4 regions of the Streptomyces sp. NPDC003027 genome follow, and region 3 is predicted to be linked to each of the others. Evidence: riboswitches for the same ligand, from Rfam matches in the RefSeq annotation. Region 3 holds a riboswitch; each other region holds the start of a gene.

Region 1 (4,011 bases), on a different contig from region 3:
GCCCCGCTGGAGCGAGTGGAGGCGATCGCCCGGCGGGTGAACGAGCGGTCGCGGTCCTTCGGCGTCGCGCTGAGCGCCTGCAGCACGCCCGCCAAGGGCAGTCCCACCTTCGACCTGCCCGAGGGCGAGCTGGAGTTGGGGATCGGGATCCACGGCGAGCCGGGGCGCGAGCGGCGCGCGATGATGACCTCGCGGGAGATCGCGGACTTCGCCGTCGATGCCGTACTGGACGACCTGCGGCCGTCCGGCCCGGTCCTGGCGCTGGTCAACGGCATGGGCGCCACCCCGCTGCTCGAACTGTACGGGTTCAACGCCGAGGTGCAGCGCGTGCTGAAGGAGCGCGGGATCCCGGTCGCCCGCACCCTGGTCGGGAACTATGTGACCTCCCTCGACATGGCCGGCTGTTCGGTCACGCTCTGTGAGGCCGATGAGGAACTGCTACGCCTGTGGGACGCGCCCGTGCAGACGCCCGCCCTCCGCTGGGGCCGGTGAGAAGGAGAGTGACCGAAGTGACCGAGACGAACGAGCCGGGCCAGTTCGACGCCGCGTTCTTCCAGCGCTGGCTGAGCGTCGCCGCTTCCGCCGTCGACCGTGAGGCCGACCGTCTCACCGAGCTCGACTCGGCGATCGGCGACGCCGACCACGGCTCCAATCTGAAGCGGGGGTTCGCCGCCGTGACGGACGTCCTGGCGAAGGAGCCGCCCCCCACCCCGGGGGCCGTACTCACCACCGCAGGACGGCAGTTGATCTCCACCGTCGGGGGTGCCTCCGGTCCGCTGTACGGGACGCTCCTGCGCCGCACCGGCAAGGCGCTCGGCGACGCCGGGACCGTGACCCGCGAGGCGTTCGCCGACGCGCTGGCCACCGGGGTCGCCGCCGTCGCCCAGCTCGGCGGGGCCCAGGTCGGCGACAAGACGATGCTGGACGCGCTCGTCCCGGCGGCCGAGGCGCTGCGCGAGTCCTTCGCGGCGGCCCGGACGGCGGCCGAGGAGGGCGCGCTGGCGACCGTACCGCTCCAGGCCCGCAAGGGCAGGGCCAGCTATCTGGGCGAACGGTCGATCGGGCACCAGGACCCCGGGGCCACCTCGTCCGCGCTGCTGATCGCCGCCCTCGCGGAGGTGGCCGGATGAGCGGGCGGGTCGGCATCGTTCTCGTCTCGCACAGCGCCGCCGTCGCCGCGGCCGTGGCCGAACTCGCCCAGGGCCTCTCGGGCGGCGGCCCCACCGCACCGATCCGGCCCGCCGGCGGCACCCCGGACGGCGGACTCGGCACCAGCTCCGACCTGATCGCCGAGGCGGCGAGGGCGGTCGACCGGGGCGCCGGTGTGGCCCTCCTCGTCGATCTGGGCAGCGCCGTGCTGACCGTCAAGGCGCTCCTCGCCGAGGGCGACGAGCTGCCCGAGGGGGCGCGGCTCGTGGACGCGCCCTTCGTCGAGGGCGCGATCGCCGCCCTCGTCACGGCGACGGCGGGCGGGGACCTGGACGCCGTGGAGGCCGCGGCCGCGGAGGCGTACACGTACCGGAAGGGGTGAGCGGGCGGGAGGCGGGCACCCGTCACGGGCCGTACCGGGAGCCGACCGTGTTGTGATGTACCTGGTCAACGCACTAGTGTCGCAGGGCCTTGGTGTACGGGAAACCGGTGCAGTACCGGTGCGGCCCTCGCCACTGTGATCGGGAGGTCCGGCTCCACCCCCTTGGGGACAACCCCCAGGGGAGCCACTGCACCGCCGCGGGAGACCGTCGTGGTGTGGGAAGGCGGAGTCCGGGCGGCATGACCGTCAGCCAGGAGACCGGCCAAGGTGCGTTGTCCATCCACGAGGTGCTGGAGAGGGTCTCCCAACCATGCATATCGCCGAGGGCTATCTGCCCCCTGTGCACGCGGCCGCCTGGGCCGTCGCGTCCGCCCCGTTCGTCGTCCACGGTGTCCGTGCCCTGACCCGTGAGGTCAAGGCCCATCCCGAATCCACTCTGCTGCTGGGCGCCTCGGGCGCCTTCACCTTCGTCCTGTCCGCGCTCAAGATTCCGTCGGTGACGGGCAGTTGCTCCCACCCCACCGGAACGGGCCTCGGGGCGATCCTGTTCCGGCCGCCCGTGATGGCGGTCCTCGGCACGATCACGCTGCTCTTCCAGGCGCTGCTCCTGGCGCACGGCGGGCTCACCACCCTCGGCGCCAACGTCTTCTCGATGGCCGTCGTCGGCCCGTGGGCGGGGTACGGGGCGTACCGGCTGCTGCGCCGCTTCGACGTGCCGCTGATGGTGAGCGTGTTCTTCGGCGCGTTCGTCGCCGACCTGTCCACCTACTGCGTCACCAGCGTGCAGCTGGCGGTCGCGTTCCCCGACCCCGGCAGCGGTGTGCTCGGCGCGCTGGCGAAGTTCGGCGGGATCTTCGCCGTCACGCAGCTGCCGCTCGCGGTGAGCGAGGGTCTGCTGACGGTGCTCGTGATGCGTCTGCTGACGCAGTCGAGCAAGGGGGATCTGACCCGGCTCGGGGTGCTGCTTCCCGGTGCCCGGAAGAGCGAGACCACGGAGGCGGTGGCCCGATGAGCCGGATGAGCAGGAACACGAAGATCAACGCCCTGCTGCTGCTCGCCGTCGCCGCGCTGGCGGTGCTGCCGCTGGTCCTGGGGCTCGGCGACCACAAGGAGGAGCCGTTCGCGGGGGCCGACGCCGAGGCGGAGGCCGCGATCACGGAGATCCGGCCCGACTACGAGCCGTGGTTCAGCCCGCTGTACGAGCCTCCGTCCGGCGAGGTCGAGTCGGCACTGTTCGCGCTCCAGGCGGCCATCGGCGCCGGTGTCCTCGCGTACTACTTCGGTCTGCGGCGCGGACGTCGCCAGGGCGAGGAGCGCGCACTGGCCGCGGCGGCCGCACCGGTCGCCACGGACGCCCCGAAGGTGACGCGCGCCGCCACGGGCGACGAGTAACCGCCGATGCTGCCGATCGACGCGGCGGCGCACAGCAGTCGCTGGCGCCGCCGTCACCCGTGCGAGAAGGCCGCGCTGGGCTTCGGCCTGACGCTGTGCGCGGTCTGTCTGCCGCCCTGGCCGGGCGCCGTTCTGGTCGCGGCGGCCACCCTCGCGGTGCTGCTCGGTCCCGCCGGAGTGCCCGGACGTCAGCTGTGGCGGGCGTTCCGGATCCCGCTGGGCTTCTGTGTGACGGGGGCGGTGCCGCTGCTGTTCGAGGTGGGAGGGGCGCGCGGCTTCGTCGCCCTGGCGCCGGACGGTCCGTCGCACGCGGGTGAACTGCTGCTGCGCACATCGGCCGCGTCGCTGGGGGTGCTGCTGTTCGCGTTCACCACACCCGTCTCGGACGTGCTGCCCCGGCTCGTACGGGCGGGGGTGCCGGGTCCGGTCGTGGACGTCGCGCTCGTGATGTACCGGATCAGTTTTCTCCTGCTCGACTCCATGGCCAGGATCCGGCAGGCCCAGGCGGCCCGGTTGGGGCTGACGACGCGGGCGGCCACCTGGCGCTCGCTCGCCGGGCTCGGCGCGACGGCGTTCGTGCGCGCCTTCGACCGGGCGCAGCGGTTGCAGACGGGGCTGGCGGGGCGGGGGTACGACGGGACCCTCCGGGTCCTGGTGCCCGGTGCGGCCGTCTCGCGGCGGTTCCTGGCGGCGACGGCCGGGCTGCTGGCCGGCCTCGTCGCTCTCACTCTCGTACTGGAAAGGTCCCTGCCGTGAGTCTTCGTTCCCCTGTCGTGGAACTGGTGAGGGCGGGCTTCGCCTATGAGGACGGGCCCCCCGTCCTCGACGGGATCGACTTCGCCGTGCCGGAGGGGCGGGCGCTTGCGGTGCTCGGGAGGAACGGCAGCGGCAAGACGACACTGCTGCGGCTGCTGAGCGGGGGCCTGCGCTGCGGCAGCGGGGCTCTCCGGCTGGACGGCGAGGAGGTGTCGTACGACCGGAAGGGTCTGACCCGGTTGCGGACGACCGTGCAGCTGGTCGTGCAGGACCCGGACGACCAGCTGTTCGCGGCGTCGGTCGGCCAGGACGTGTCGTTCGGGCCGATGAAC
Region 2 (4,011 bases), on a different contig from region 3:
ACAGCTTGCCGATCGTCGGCGTCTCCAGGAACAGGTTCAGGGACTGCGACTGGTCCAGGAAGGGGGTGCGGGCCGCCGCCATGTCGATCAGGCCGCGCTGCGGGATCTCCCACGCCGTGCGGTACAGCTCGCGCACCTCGGCCGGGACCCAGGTGAAGCCGGCCACCGAGCCGTTGGACTCGCGCAGCGCCTCACGGGTCTGCGCGTCCCACACGCCGAGCCGCTTCAGCTCGTCCACCAGATAGGAGTTGACCTGGAGGAACTCACCCGACAGCGTCTCGCGCTTGAAGAGGTTGGAGACCTGCGGCTCGATGCACTCGTACACGCCCGCGATCGAGGCGATCGTCGCGGTCGGAGCGATGGCGAGCAGAAGGCTGTTGCGCATGCCGACCGTGGCGATCCGCTCGCGCAGGGCGGCCCAGCGCTCGGGCCAGTTCAGCTCCACGTCGTAGTGGTCGGGGTGCAGGACGCCCCGGGCGGTGCGGGTCTTCTCCCAGGCCGGGAGGGGGCCGTTGCGCTCGGCGAGGTCGGCGGAGGCCTCGTACGCGGCGAGCATGATCCGCTCGGCGATCCGCGTCGACAGGGCGCGCGCCGCGGGCGAGTCGAAGGGCAGCTTCAGCTGGAAGAAGACGTCCTGGAGCCCCATCGCGCCCAGGCCCACCGGCCGCCAGCGGGCGTTGGAGCGCCCGGCCTGCTCGGTCGGGTAGAAGTTGATGTCCACGACCCGGTCGAGGAAGGTGACGGCCGTACGGACGGTCGCGTCGAGCCGCTCCCAGTCGATGTCACCGCCGGTCACGAAGGCGCCCAGGTTGACCGAACCGAGGTTGCACACGGCCGTCTCGCCGTCGTCCGTCACCTCCAGGATCTCCGTGCAGAGGTTGGAGGAGTGGACCGTGTGGCCCGGCTCCGCCGTCTGGTTCGCGGTCCGGTTCGAGGCGTCCTTGAAGGTCATCCAGCCGTTGCCGGTCTGGGCCAGCGTGCGCATCATCCGGCCGTACAGGTCCCGGGCCGGCATGGTCTTGCGGGCCAGGCCCCTGGACTCGGCGGCGCGGTAGGCGGCGTCGAACTCGTCGCCCCACAGGTCGACCAGTTCGGGCACGTCGGCGGGGGAGAACAGCGACCACTCGGCGTCGGCGTTCACCCGGCGCATGAACTCGTCCGGGATCCAGTGCGCCAGGTTGAGGTTGTGCGTACGCCGCTGGTCCTCACCGGTGTTGTCGCGCAGCTCCAGGAACTCCTCGATGTCCGCGTGCCACGTCTCCAGGTAGACGGCGGCCGCGCCCTTGCGCCGCCCGCCCTGGTTCACGGCGGCGACGGAGGCGTCCAGCGTCTTCAGGAACGGCACGATGCCGTTGGAGTGGCCGTTGGTGCCGCGGATCAGCGAACCGCGGGCCCGGATGCGGGAGTACGAAAGACCGATGCCGCCCGCGTGCTTCGACAGCCGCGCGACCTGGTGGTAGCGGTCGTAGATGGAGTCCAGCTCGTCCAGCGGCGAGTCCAGCAGATAGCAGGACGACATCTGCGGGTGGCGGGTGCCGGAGTTGAACAGGGTGGGGGAGGAGGGGAGGTAGTCCAGCCGGCTCATCAGCCCGTACAGCGCCGCGACCTCGTCCAGCGCGCGTACGGAATCGTCCTCGGCGAGCCCGGCCGCGACCCGCAGCATGAAGTGCTGGGGCGTCTCGATCACCTTGCGGGTGATCGGGTGCCGGAGCAGATAGCGCGAGTACAGCGTCCGCAGCCCGAAGTAGCCGAACCGGTCGTCGGCGGCCGGGTCGATCAGCGCGTCCATCCGGTCCGCGTGGGCGGTCACGAACGCGGCCGTACGGTCCGCGATCAGACCCTCCCGGTGCCCCACCGCCACCGACGCCGAGAACGCCACCGCACCCTGCCCGGCCGCCTCCTCCGCGATGGTCCGGGTCAGCAGCCGGGCCGCGAGCCGGGAGTAGGCCGGGTCCTCGGCGATCAGGCCGGCGGCCGCCTCGGTGGCCAGCTCCCGCAGCTCCGCCTCGTCCGAGGCGGCGTTGCGGCCGCGCAGCGCGGCGGCGGCGACCTTGCCCGGGTCGGTGTCGGGAAGGTCGGCGGTGAGGTCGGTCAGGGTCCGGAGCAGTAGCGTCCCGGGTCCGTCGCTCTCGATCGCCGCGGCCGGATCGGCTGGCGCGATGGTCACGTGGGGCTCTCCCTCGCTCGGCCCGGGGGGCGACGGGGAGGCGGACGGCACGCGCACCCGTACGCGGGCGCGCTCCGTGTCCACCGGCCCACTCCGCGAGGCCCGGACGACTCTGGCACCCGGAACGGACGGACCGGGCGCACTGTCGGCAGGTGTTCGGACTCGTAGGAGCGCAAAAGCACGCCAACACACCGTTGCGGGACAGTTCCGGATTTCCACCGGATTCCCCTGCGGCGACAGCGAGCATGAGCATACATGTGGGGGGCGCTCCTTGAAGCACCCCCCACATGTAGTGCCGTTGGGTGTCAGAGCTCTTCGCCGAAGCAGAGGCGTTTGTCATCGGGGGAGGGAAGCGCGGTGAGTTCGCCGGGGGTCTGACGCAGCGGGCCGCCGCCTTCCCGGGAGGGGGAGGGCGGCGGCCCGTCGGACGGCCGGTGAGGGCTCAGCAGCAGCGGAACCCCTCGCGCGGATCGGCCTCCCGCGCGTCGGTGCGGCTGCGCTCGAACTCCCGCCGGGTCATCACCTCGGCGTCCGGGTCGCAGCTTCGGGCGTGGGCGACGTACCGGTCGTAGACGGCCTCGCCGGAGAGCTCGCGCACGTACCAGCGGATCGCGCGCACCGCGCGCCGCAGGTGGCGGACCGTGTTCGCCGTGCTCATGCGGATCCGGTCCCGGTCGGCACGTCACTCCGCGGCTCGCCCGGCGCGGTCTCCTCGCGCATGCCGCCTCCGGCGCCGAGTCCGGCGGCCACCAGCTCCGCCTTCTCCTCCTTCGTGGGGAACATGCCGGCGGGCGCGACGAGCTTGGACTCGGTGTGGGGCGCCTCGGAGAGCCGGACGCCCTCCGGGTTCCTGATCGCCTTGAAGCAGACCCGGCCCGCGTCGGCGATCACCACGATGATGAGGATCGCGAACAGCGCGGACAGCACGCCGTCCACGGTGGAGTTGGTGACGACGGTGTGCATGTCGTCGATCGACTTGGCGGGCGGGAGCACCTTGTCGGCGTCGATGCCCGCCTGGTACTTGTCCCGCTGGGCGAAGAAGCCGACCCGCGGGTCCTCGGAGAAGATCTTCTGCCAGCTCGCGGTCAGGGTGACGGCGACGTCCCAGGCGAGCGGGACGCCGGTGACCCAGGCCCACTTCAGGCGGCCGGACTTGATGAGCAGCGTGGTGCAGACGGCCAGCGCCACGGCGGCGAGCAGCTGGTTGGCGATGCCGAACAGCGGGAAGAGCTGGTTGATGCCGCCCAGCGGGTCGTGCACGCCGACCCAGAGGAAGTAGCCCCAGCCGCCGACGACCACCGCGCTGGCGAACCAGACGCCCGGCTTCCAGCTGACCTGGCGGAACGGCTTGTAGACGTTGCCCAGCATGTCCTGGAGCATGAACCGGCCGACGCGGGTTCCCGCGTCCACGGTCGTCAGGATGAACAGCGCCTCGAACATGATCGCGAAGTGGTACCAGAAGGCCTTCATCGCGGTACCGCCGATGACAGCGGAGAAGATCTCCGACATGCCGAGGGCGAAGGTCGGCGCGCCGCCGGTACGCGAGAGCAGGCTCGCCTCCTCGACGTCCTTGGCCGCCTGGGCCAGTGCCTCGGGGGTGATCGTGAAGCCCAGGTTCGCGACGGCCTCGGAGGCGGACTGGACCGTGGTGCCGACGACTCCGGCGGGGGAGTTGATGGCGAAGTACAGACCCGGGTCGATGATGCACGCGGTGATCATCGCCATGATGGCGACGAACGACTCGGTGAGCATGGCCCCGTAGCCGATCATCCGGACCTGCGTCTCCTTCTGGATCATCTTCGGGGTGGTGCCCGAGGAGACCAGGGAGTGGAAGCCGGAGAGCG
Region 3 (4,011 bases):
GCGGTCCCGGCTGCGCGCCCTGCGGCCTGCCGCCTTCGGCGCCGACCCGGTGGGAGAGCGCATGGAGCGCATCCGCCGCTCGCCGAACTTCGCGGACGGGGTCTTCCGGAACCCCGTGTCGGCCCGGCACCGGCCCTCCGGCTCCATGCTCGAGTTCGCCAAGGTCTACTTCCGGAAGGAAGCGCGGGCGCGCCGGGCCCCCACCGGCGCGATCCCCCTCCACACCGGCACCCTGGACCACCTCGCCGAGCCCCCGGCCTCCGGTCTGCGGCTGACCTGGATGGGGCACTCCAGCGTCCTCGCCGAGATCGACGGCCACCGGGTGCTCTTCGACCCCGTCTGGGGCGACCGCTGCTCGCCCTTCGCCTTCGCCGGCCCCCGGCGTCTGCACCCCGTCCCGGTGCCGCTCGCCGAGCTGGGCCCGGTCGACGTGGTCGTTATCTCCCACGACCACTACGACCACCTCGACCTGCCCACGATCAGAGCCCTGGCCTCGACGGACACCCTCTTCGCCGTGCCGCTGGGCGTGGGCGCCCATCTGGAGCGCTGGGGCGTGCCCGCTTCCCGGCTGCGCGAGCTGGACTGGGACGAGACGGCAAAGATCGGCGCCCTGCGGCTCACCGCGACCCCCGCCCGCCACTTCTGCGGCCGCGGCCTGCGCAACCAGCAGCACACCCTGTGGGCGTCCTGGGTCGTCGCCGGTCCCACGCACCGGATCTACCACAGCGGAGACACGGGCTACTTCCCCGGCTTCCAGGAGATCGGCGCCGCCCACGGCCCCTTCGATGCCACCATGATCCAGATCGGCGCGTACTCGGAGTACTGGCCCGAGAACCACCCGGACCTCACACCGCTGCCGGGAGCGTGGCCGGACATCCACATGTCGCCCGCTCAGGGGGTCCAAGCCCACCTCGACCTGCAAGGAGGGCGGCCGGGCGGTGTCCTGCTCCCGATCCACTGGGGCACCTTCAACCTGGCGCCCCATCCGTGGGCGGAGCCGGGGGAGTGGACGAAAGACGCCGCCGAGGAGGTCGGACAGGCCGCCGCGTTCCCTCGCCCCGGCCAGCCCTTCGAGCCCGCCGGAAAGCTGCCCTCGGAGCCCTGGTGGCGGGCGGTGGCCCACCCCATCGCCCACCCATGGCGCCGGCCCCGGTCGGTGCGGGTCTCCACCGAGGGCCGTATGGACGATCTCGATCTCGCCGGTGATCGCTGACGGCGAGTCAGGACCGCCTCAGCCGGAGGGTGCGCGGCCGCCGGCGTGTCTCCCGCCGGAGGAGCGCGGCAGCCCCGCGTCCTCCCGGGCGCGGCCGCGGGGAGCTCGGCCGTACACGCTATGCTGCAAACCGCCCCGCGGGGGAAGCCGGTCGAATTCCGGCGCTGACCCGCAACGGTAGACGGAGCCGCGTACGCGGCTCCGTGAGCCCGATTACCCGCGGTGGTGAAGGCTCCTGTCAATTCGCCGTGGACTGCGAGAGGGTGCTGCGCAGGGCGCCCGGCGTCCCGGGCCGCTCCTTTGCTCACGTGGGTGCACGGCTTGAGGCGAAGGCGATCAGCCCGTGGCCACACCCCTGGAAACCGAACCGGCCGCGCCACCCCACACGGCGCGCACCCGCGTCGGCCCCGCACCGCCCCAGCGCGTATCCCTGCCCCTTCTCTTCGCCGTCCTGTGCGCCGCGCTCGTGTTCTCCATCGTCTGCGGGGCGGGTATGGGGGCCTCGGGACTCACCTGGGGCGAGGTGCTGCGCTTTCTCTGGGCCGGGCTGACGGGCGGACCCCTCTCGCCCGACGACGTCTCGGCCTACACGATCGTGTGGGAACTGCGCTTTCCGCGAGCCGTGCTGGCCGCGGTCGTCGGAGCCGGACTGTCGGCCATCGGCGTCGCCGTGCAGGCCATGGTCCGCAACGCCCTCGCCGACCCGTTCGTCCTGGGCATCTCCTCCGGCGCGGCCGTCGGTGCCAATGCCGTCCTCCTCTTCGGAGCCTTCGGCGCTCTCGGCCTGTGGGCCCTGTCCACGGCGGCCTTCCTCTCCGCGCTCCTCGCCATGGCCCTGGTGTACGCGATCGCCCGCACCGCCGACGGTCTGACCCCGCTGCGGCTCGTCCTGACGGGCACCGCGATGTACTACGGGTTCTCGGCCGTCACCACGTTCATGGTGTTCGCGGCCGAACGCGGCGAGGCGGCCCGCTCCGCGATGATGTGGCTGCTCGGCAGCCTCGGCGGAGCCAGCTGGGCCTCCGTGCCGATCGCCGCGGGAGCCGTGCTCGCCGGCCTCACCCACCTCACGGTGTCAGCGCGTCGCCTGAACGCGCTGGCGATGGGTGACGAGACCGCGGCCGCCCTCGGGGTGGACGCGGGGAGGCTGCGCAAGGAGCTGTTCCTGGTCTGTGCCGCCGTCACGGGGGCCGTGGTCGCGGTGAGCGGCGCGATCGGTTTCGTCGGCCTCATGGTCCCGCACGCCGCACGGATGCTGGTCGGCGCGGACCACCGCCGACTGCTGGCCGTCGCCCCCCTCGCCGGAGCCGTCCTGCTGATCTGGGTGGACATCCTGTCGCGTGTGGTGCTCGCGCCCGTCGAGCTGCCGGTGGGCGTGCTGACCGCCGCCATCGGCGTCCCCTGCTTCGTCCTGCTGATGCGCCGCCGCTCCTACACCTTCGGAGGCGCGTGATGCGGATCGACATCGACGCACTGACGGTCGAGGTCGCCGGCGCGCGGCTGGTGCGCGAGGCCACCCTCCGCGCGGACGGCGGACAGGTCGTCGGGCTCGTCGGGCCCAACGGCAGCGGGAAGTCCACCCTGCTGCGCTGCGTCTACCGCGCCCTGCGCCCCTCGGCGGGTACGGTCCGGCTCGCCGGTGAGGACCTGCACTCCCTCAGCGCGCGCGAAGGCGCCCGGCGACTGGCCGCCCTGCCCCAAGAGGCGGTCACCGAGTTCGACTTCACGGTCGCCGAGGTCGTGGCGATGGGGCGGCTGCCCCACCAGCGGTCGGTGGCCCGGACCACCGACGAGGACCGCAAGGCGTGCGAGGCCGCGCTGGTGCGGGTCGGCGCCGGCCACCTCGCCGGCCGCGGCTTCCTCACCCTCTCCGGCGGCGAGAAGCAACGGGTCATGATCGCCCGCGCGCTCGCCCAGCAGCCGCGCGTCCTGGTCCTCGACGAGCCGACCAACCACCTCGACATCGCCCAGCAGTTGGAGGTCCTGGCCCTCGTGCGCGGAAGTGGCCTGACCGTGCTCACCGCACTGCACGACCTCAACCTCGCCGCCCTCCACTGCGACCTGCTCTACGTCATCGACAGCGGCCGGATCGTCGCCTCCGGCGCCCCGCACGACGTGCTGACGCCCGAACTGCTGGCCGAGGTCTTCGGCGTACGGGCGCACCGTGTGCCGCATCCGGAGTCCGGCGCCGTGCAGTTGCTCTTCGACCGTCTCCCGCCCGCCCATCCCGCTTCCTGAGGAGTCATCGCCACCATGCCGAACCTCGTACGCCCCGCCGCACTCGCCCTTGCCGCCGCCCTGGTGCTCACCGGTTGCGGCGCGCAGGTCACCCCGGAGAAGGAGGAGGGGGGTGGTGCCAAGGCGCGCGGCGGCCACTATCCGGTCACCATCGAGAACTGCGGCCAGAAGAAGAGCTACGACAAGGCCCCCGAGCGCGTGGTCACCAATGACGTCGGCATCACCGAGATCATGTTCGCGCTCGGGCTCGAGGACCGCATGGCGGGTTATGTGATGCCCGACGACAGGGGCGACCTCACCTCCGTTCCCTGGAAGGACGCGTACCAGAAGACGACGTGGCTCTCGAAGAAGACGATCAACAAGGAGCTGGTCCTCGACGCCCGCGCCGACCTGGTCTTCGCGGGCTGGAACTACGGCTTCAACGAGGGGGAGGGCTTCAGCCCCACCGAGCTGGCGCGGGTGGGCATCGACTCGTATCTGCTGAGCGAATCGTGCCGCAACGGGCAGGGAAAGGCGCGCGGCGTGATGCCGCCGCTCGAAGCGCTCTACACCGACCTGCG
Region 4 (4,011 bases), on a different contig from region 3:
AAGTACGGGACGGACTCCGGGTCGACCTCGGACAGGGCCTCCGTACGCTCGCCCGCCATGAACGCCCGCTCCACATAGCGCGCGTCCTCGAGACGGCCCGCCCGCTCCAGGGCGCGCCGCACGGCCGGGAACGTCCGGCCCAGCTTCATCACGACCGCCGAGTCCGTACCCGCGAGCCGGGCCGTCAGCTCGTCCTCCGGCAGCGTGCCGGGGATGATCGTCAGGACCTCCTCGGCCTCGCACAGCGGCTCGCCGAGCCGCGCGGCGGCCGCGCTGACGGAGGTGACACCGGGGATGACGGTGGTGTCGTAGCGGTGTGCCAGACGCTTGTGCATGTGCTGGTACGAGCCGTAGAAGAGTGGGTCGCCCTCGGCGAGGACGGCGACCGTGCGGCCCGCGTCCAGGTGGGCGGCGAGCCGCGCCGACGCCTCCTCGTAGAAGTCGTCGAGCGCGCCGCGGTAGCCGCCGGGGTGGTCGGTCGTCTCCACCGTGAGCGGGTACATCAGCCGCTCCTCGATGTGGTCCTCGCGAATGTGCTCCGCCGCGATGGACCGGGCGATGGACCGGCCGTGCCGGGCCGAGTGGTACGCGATCACGTCCGCTGCGGCGATGGCCTTCACCGCCGCCACCGTCATCAGGTTCGGGTCGCCGGGCCCGAGGCCCACGCCGTACAGCTTTCCGGTCACTGCTGGATCTCCGCTTCGTGAGCGATCGCGTTGATCGCGGCGGCCGCCATCGCGCTGCCGCCGCGCCGGCCCCGTACGACGAGGTGGTCGAGGCCGAGCTCCTGGGCGGCGAGGGCGTCCTTGGACTCGGCGGCGCCGATGAAGCCGACCGGTATGCCGAGGACGGCCGCGGGGCGGGGGGCGCCCTTGGCGATCATCTCCAGGAGGTGGAAGAGGGCGGTGGGGGCGTTGCCGATGGCGACGACGGAGCCTTCGAGGCGGTCGCGCCAGAGTTCGAGGGCGGCGGCGCTGCGGGTGGTGCCGAGCTCGGCGGCGAGCGCGGGCACGGAGGGGTCGGAGAGGGTGCAGATCACCTCGTTGTCGGCGGGCAGCCGCTTACGGGTCACGCCGCTGGCGACCATCTGCGCGTCGCAGAGGATCGGTGCCCCGGCGCGCAGGGCGGCGCGGGCGCGGGAGACGACCTGCGGCGAGTAGGCGATATCGCGTACGAGGTCGGTCATGCCGCAGGCGTGGATCATGCGGACCGCGACCTGGGCGACATCGGCGGGCAGACCCGCGAGGTCCGCCTCGGCGCGGATCGTGGCAAAGGACTGGCGGTAGATCTCCGCGCCGTCCTTCTCGTAGGCGAACATCGTGTCGTTCTCGCTCATCTCGTTGTGCGGGCGGTGGTGCGGGCCGTTGCGACTGCTTCGGTGAGGCGTGTACGGGGCGTGGGGACGCCGTCGACCAGGTAGGCGCCCTCGGCGGTCGCGACGACGTCCACCCAGGTGCCGTGGGGGCCCTGGGGGTGGCCGCAGCGGCGGGCGCACCCGGAGAAGTGGACGGGGAGGCCGCGGGAGCGCCCGGGTACGGCGTCGGCGCGGACGTCGGCCAGGGACTTGGCGCAGCCGGGGCGTCCGGTGCAGGCGCCCACCCCGGCCCAGGGGGAGTCGGGGTCCGTGATCAGCCCGTACGCGTCGAGCTCGCGCAGCCGCCGCGCTGCGGCCGGCCGGTCCGGGAAGCCGGTGACGACGGCGCCGCGCCAGGGGGTGAGCCGTACCTCTCCGCCGGTGGCGGCCAGGGCCCGCAGCTGTTCGGCCGTCAGCCGGCCGAGGGGCGCGAGGACGGAGACGGCGCTCTCGCCGAGCACTCCGGGGGCGGGGGGTTCCCCGTGCGGGAGTTCTGGTGCCGGTACGGGTTCCGCCGCGATCCCGGCCCGGGCGAGCGCCCCCGCCAGGTCCGGCTCGTGCCCCTCGGGCAGCTCACGGACCCGCCAGGCGCCGTTCCCCGCGGCTCGGGCGGCGGCCAGGAAGGCCTCCGCGGCGGTGAGCGCGGCGCCGGGCGCGTCCGCGGCGCCCAGCTGGAAGACCTGGTCGCCGACCCGGAGCCGTACCGTCGGCCCTTCTGCGATCAAGGTCACATCTCCGCCGAGCCCGGCCACATCCCCGCGCCCGTCGTCCAGGACGAAGAGGAAACGGCCAGAAAGGGCTGCCGTCCCTTCCCGGGCGCACAGCAGCGCGTCGAGTTCGCGGGCCCACAACTGCACGTCACCGCAGCCGAGTCCGTCCAACCCGGCCGCCGGTGAGGCCACCACGTTCCGGACGCGTTCATGGGTCGGGGACGGCAGCAGACCGGCTGGTGCCAGCAGCTCCGCCAGCTCCGCGCCGCAGCTCTCTCCGAGGCCCCGCAGCTCCACGTTTCCCCGGGAGGTGACACTGACCCGTCCGTCGCCCAGAACCTCTGCCGCGGTGGCCAGAACCTCGACCTGACGTGTCGTCAACAAGCCTGCGGGCACGCGCAGTCGGGCCAGGCGGCCGTCGTCGGCGGGGTGCAGCCGTAGCGCCCCGGGGCAGGCGTCGCCACGGTCCCGTATGACGGATTCGCCCGGGTTGGGCGGGGTGGGTGGGGTGGGCGGCATGGCGGCGAGCATACCCACGGGAATCCTCGCGACCACCGGCTGTGATCCGGCCAACCCCCCAGCCCGGCGGGGGCAGGATCTACTATGCACAACGGCATGGGGTCCCAGGGCCCCGGGGAGGAAGCCCGGTGAGAATCCGGCGCGGTCCCGCCACTGTGAGCCAGGTCGCACCAGCGTCCCGGTGAGTCAGGAACTCCCGCCGTCCACACGACCACCCGGGGCGCGGACAACCCCGAGGAAGGCCTGCGCTCGCATGCGAATTCTGTTGCTGTCGCACTCCGACACCGACCTGCTCAGCGCCCGCGCGGCCGGCGGCCCGGTGGCGTACCGGTTCGCCAACCCCTCGCGCCTCGCGCTCGACGACCTCCCCGGTCTCCTGGACGGTGCGGACCTCGTCGTCGTACGCCTCCTCGGCGGCCTGCGGGCCTGGGAGGACGGGCTCCAGACGCTGCGCGCCGCCGGCAAGCCGCTGGTCGTGCTCTCCGGCGAACAGGCCCCGGACGCGCAGCTCATGGAGACCTCCACGGTCCCGATCGGCGTCGCCACCGAGGCTCACGCCTATCTCGCGCACGGCGGGCCCGGCAACCTGGAGCAGCTCGCCCGGTTCCTCGCCGACACCGTGCTGCTCACCGGCCACGGCTTCGAGGCCCCGGCCCCGGCCCCCACCTGGGGTCCGCTGGAGCGCACCCCCCGGAGGACCGACGGCCCGACCGTCGCGGTGCTCTACTACCGCGCCCACCACATGAGCGGGAACACCGCCTTCGTCGGCACCCTCTGCGACGCCGTCGAGGACGCCGGAGCCCAGGCCCTGCCGCTCTACGTGGCCTCCCTGCGCGCCCCCGAACCCGAACTGCTGGCGCGGCTGCGCGGCGTCGACGCGATCGTCACCACCGTCCTGGCCGCCGGCGGCACCAAGCCCGCCGAGGCCCAGGCCGGCGGCGACGAGGAGGCGTGGGACGCGGGCGCGCTCGCCGCCCTCGACGTACCGATCCTGCAGGCGCTCTGCCTCACCGGTTCACGTACGGCCTGGGAGGAGAACGACGAGGGTCTCTCCCCGCTCGACGCCGCCAGCCAGGTCGCCGTCCCCGAGTTCGACGGCCGGCTCATCACCGTCCCGTTCTCCTTCAAGGAGATCGACGAGGACGGGCTCCCGGCCTACGTCGCCGACGCCGAGCGCGCGGCCCGCGTCGCCGGGATCGCCGTCCGCCACGCCCGCCTGCGGCACATCCCGAACGCCGAGAAGCGTCTGGCCCTGGTCCTCTCCGCGTACCCGACGAAGCACTCCCGGATCGGAAACGCCGTCGGCCTCGACACCCCCGCCTCCGCCGTGGCGCTGCTGCGCCGGCTGCGGGAGGAGGGCTACGACTTCGGGCCCGAGGACGAGATCCCCGGCCTGGTCTCCGGCGACGGCGACGAGCTGATCTACGC

What was found. A riboswitch is a leader RNA that binds a small molecule or an ion and turns the genes downstream of it on or off. The one in region 3 is predicted to bind cobalamin.
Region 1: another riboswitch for cobalamin. It lies ahead of ACWDX6_RS25855 (energy-coupling factor ABC transporter permease); the one in region 3 lies ahead of ACWDX6_RS06255 (FecCD family ABC transporter permease).
Region 2: another riboswitch for cobalamin. It lies ahead of ACWDX6_RS17845 (ribonucleoside-diphosphate reductase subunit alpha); the one in region 3 lies ahead of ACWDX6_RS06255 (FecCD family ABC transporter permease).
Region 4: another riboswitch for cobalamin. It lies ahead of cobN (cobaltochelatase subunit CobN); the one in region 3 lies ahead of ACWDX6_RS06255 (FecCD family ABC transporter permease).

Annotation. Positions count from the first base shown of each region.
Region 1 covers NZ_JBSFTU010000045.1:28,322-32,332, forward strand. The annotation lists gene dhaK (dihydroxyacetone kinase subunit DhaK) at 1-492, shown strand, start outside; gene dhaL (dihydroxyacetone kinase subunit DhaL) at 501-1,130, shown strand; gene ACWDX6_RS25850 (PTS-dependent dihydroxyacetone kinase phosphotransferase subunit DhaM) at 1,127-1,531, shown strand; cobalamin riboswitch at 1,605-1,812, shown strand; gene ACWDX6_RS25855 (energy-coupling factor ABC transporter permease) at 1,842-2,543, shown strand; gene ACWDX6_RS25860 (energy-coupling factor ABC transporter substrate-binding protein) at 2,549-2,923, shown strand; gene cbiQ (cobalt ECF transporter T component CbiQ) at 2,930-3,679, shown strand; gene ACWDX6_RS25870 (ATP-binding cassette domain-containing protein) at 3,676-4,011, shown strand, end outside.
Region 2 covers NZ_JBSFTU010000022.1:77,129-81,139, forward strand. The annotation lists gene ACWDX6_RS17845 (ribonucleoside-diphosphate reductase subunit alpha) at 1-2,167, opposite strand, end outside; cobalamin riboswitch at 2,298-2,420, opposite strand; gene ACWDX6_RS17850 (YbdD/YjiX family protein) at 2,610-2,825, opposite strand; gene ACWDX6_RS17855 (carbon starvation CstA family protein) at 2,822-4,011, opposite strand, start outside.
Region 3 covers NZ_JBSFTU010000005.1:92,660-96,670, reverse strand. The annotation lists gene ACWDX6_RS06260 (MBL fold metallo-hydrolase) at 1-1,213, shown strand, start outside; cobalamin riboswitch at 1,327-1,452, shown strand; gene ACWDX6_RS06255 (FecCD family ABC transporter permease) at 1,557-2,666, shown strand; gene ACWDX6_RS06250 (ABC transporter ATP-binding protein) at 2,666-3,451, shown strand; gene ACWDX6_RS06245 (ABC transporter substrate-binding protein) at 3,467-4,011, shown strand, end outside.
Region 4 covers NZ_JBSFTU010000006.1:151,333-155,343, forward strand. The annotation lists gene cobJ (precorrin-3B C(17)-methyltransferase) at 1-635, opposite strand, end outside; gene ACWDX6_RS07440 (precorrin-8X methylmutase) at 683-1,318, opposite strand; gene ACWDX6_RS07445 (cobalamin biosynthesis protein CobG) at 1,333-2,595, opposite strand; cobalamin riboswitch at 2,661-2,798, shown strand; gene cobN (cobaltochelatase subunit CobN) at 2,837-4,011, shown strand, end outside.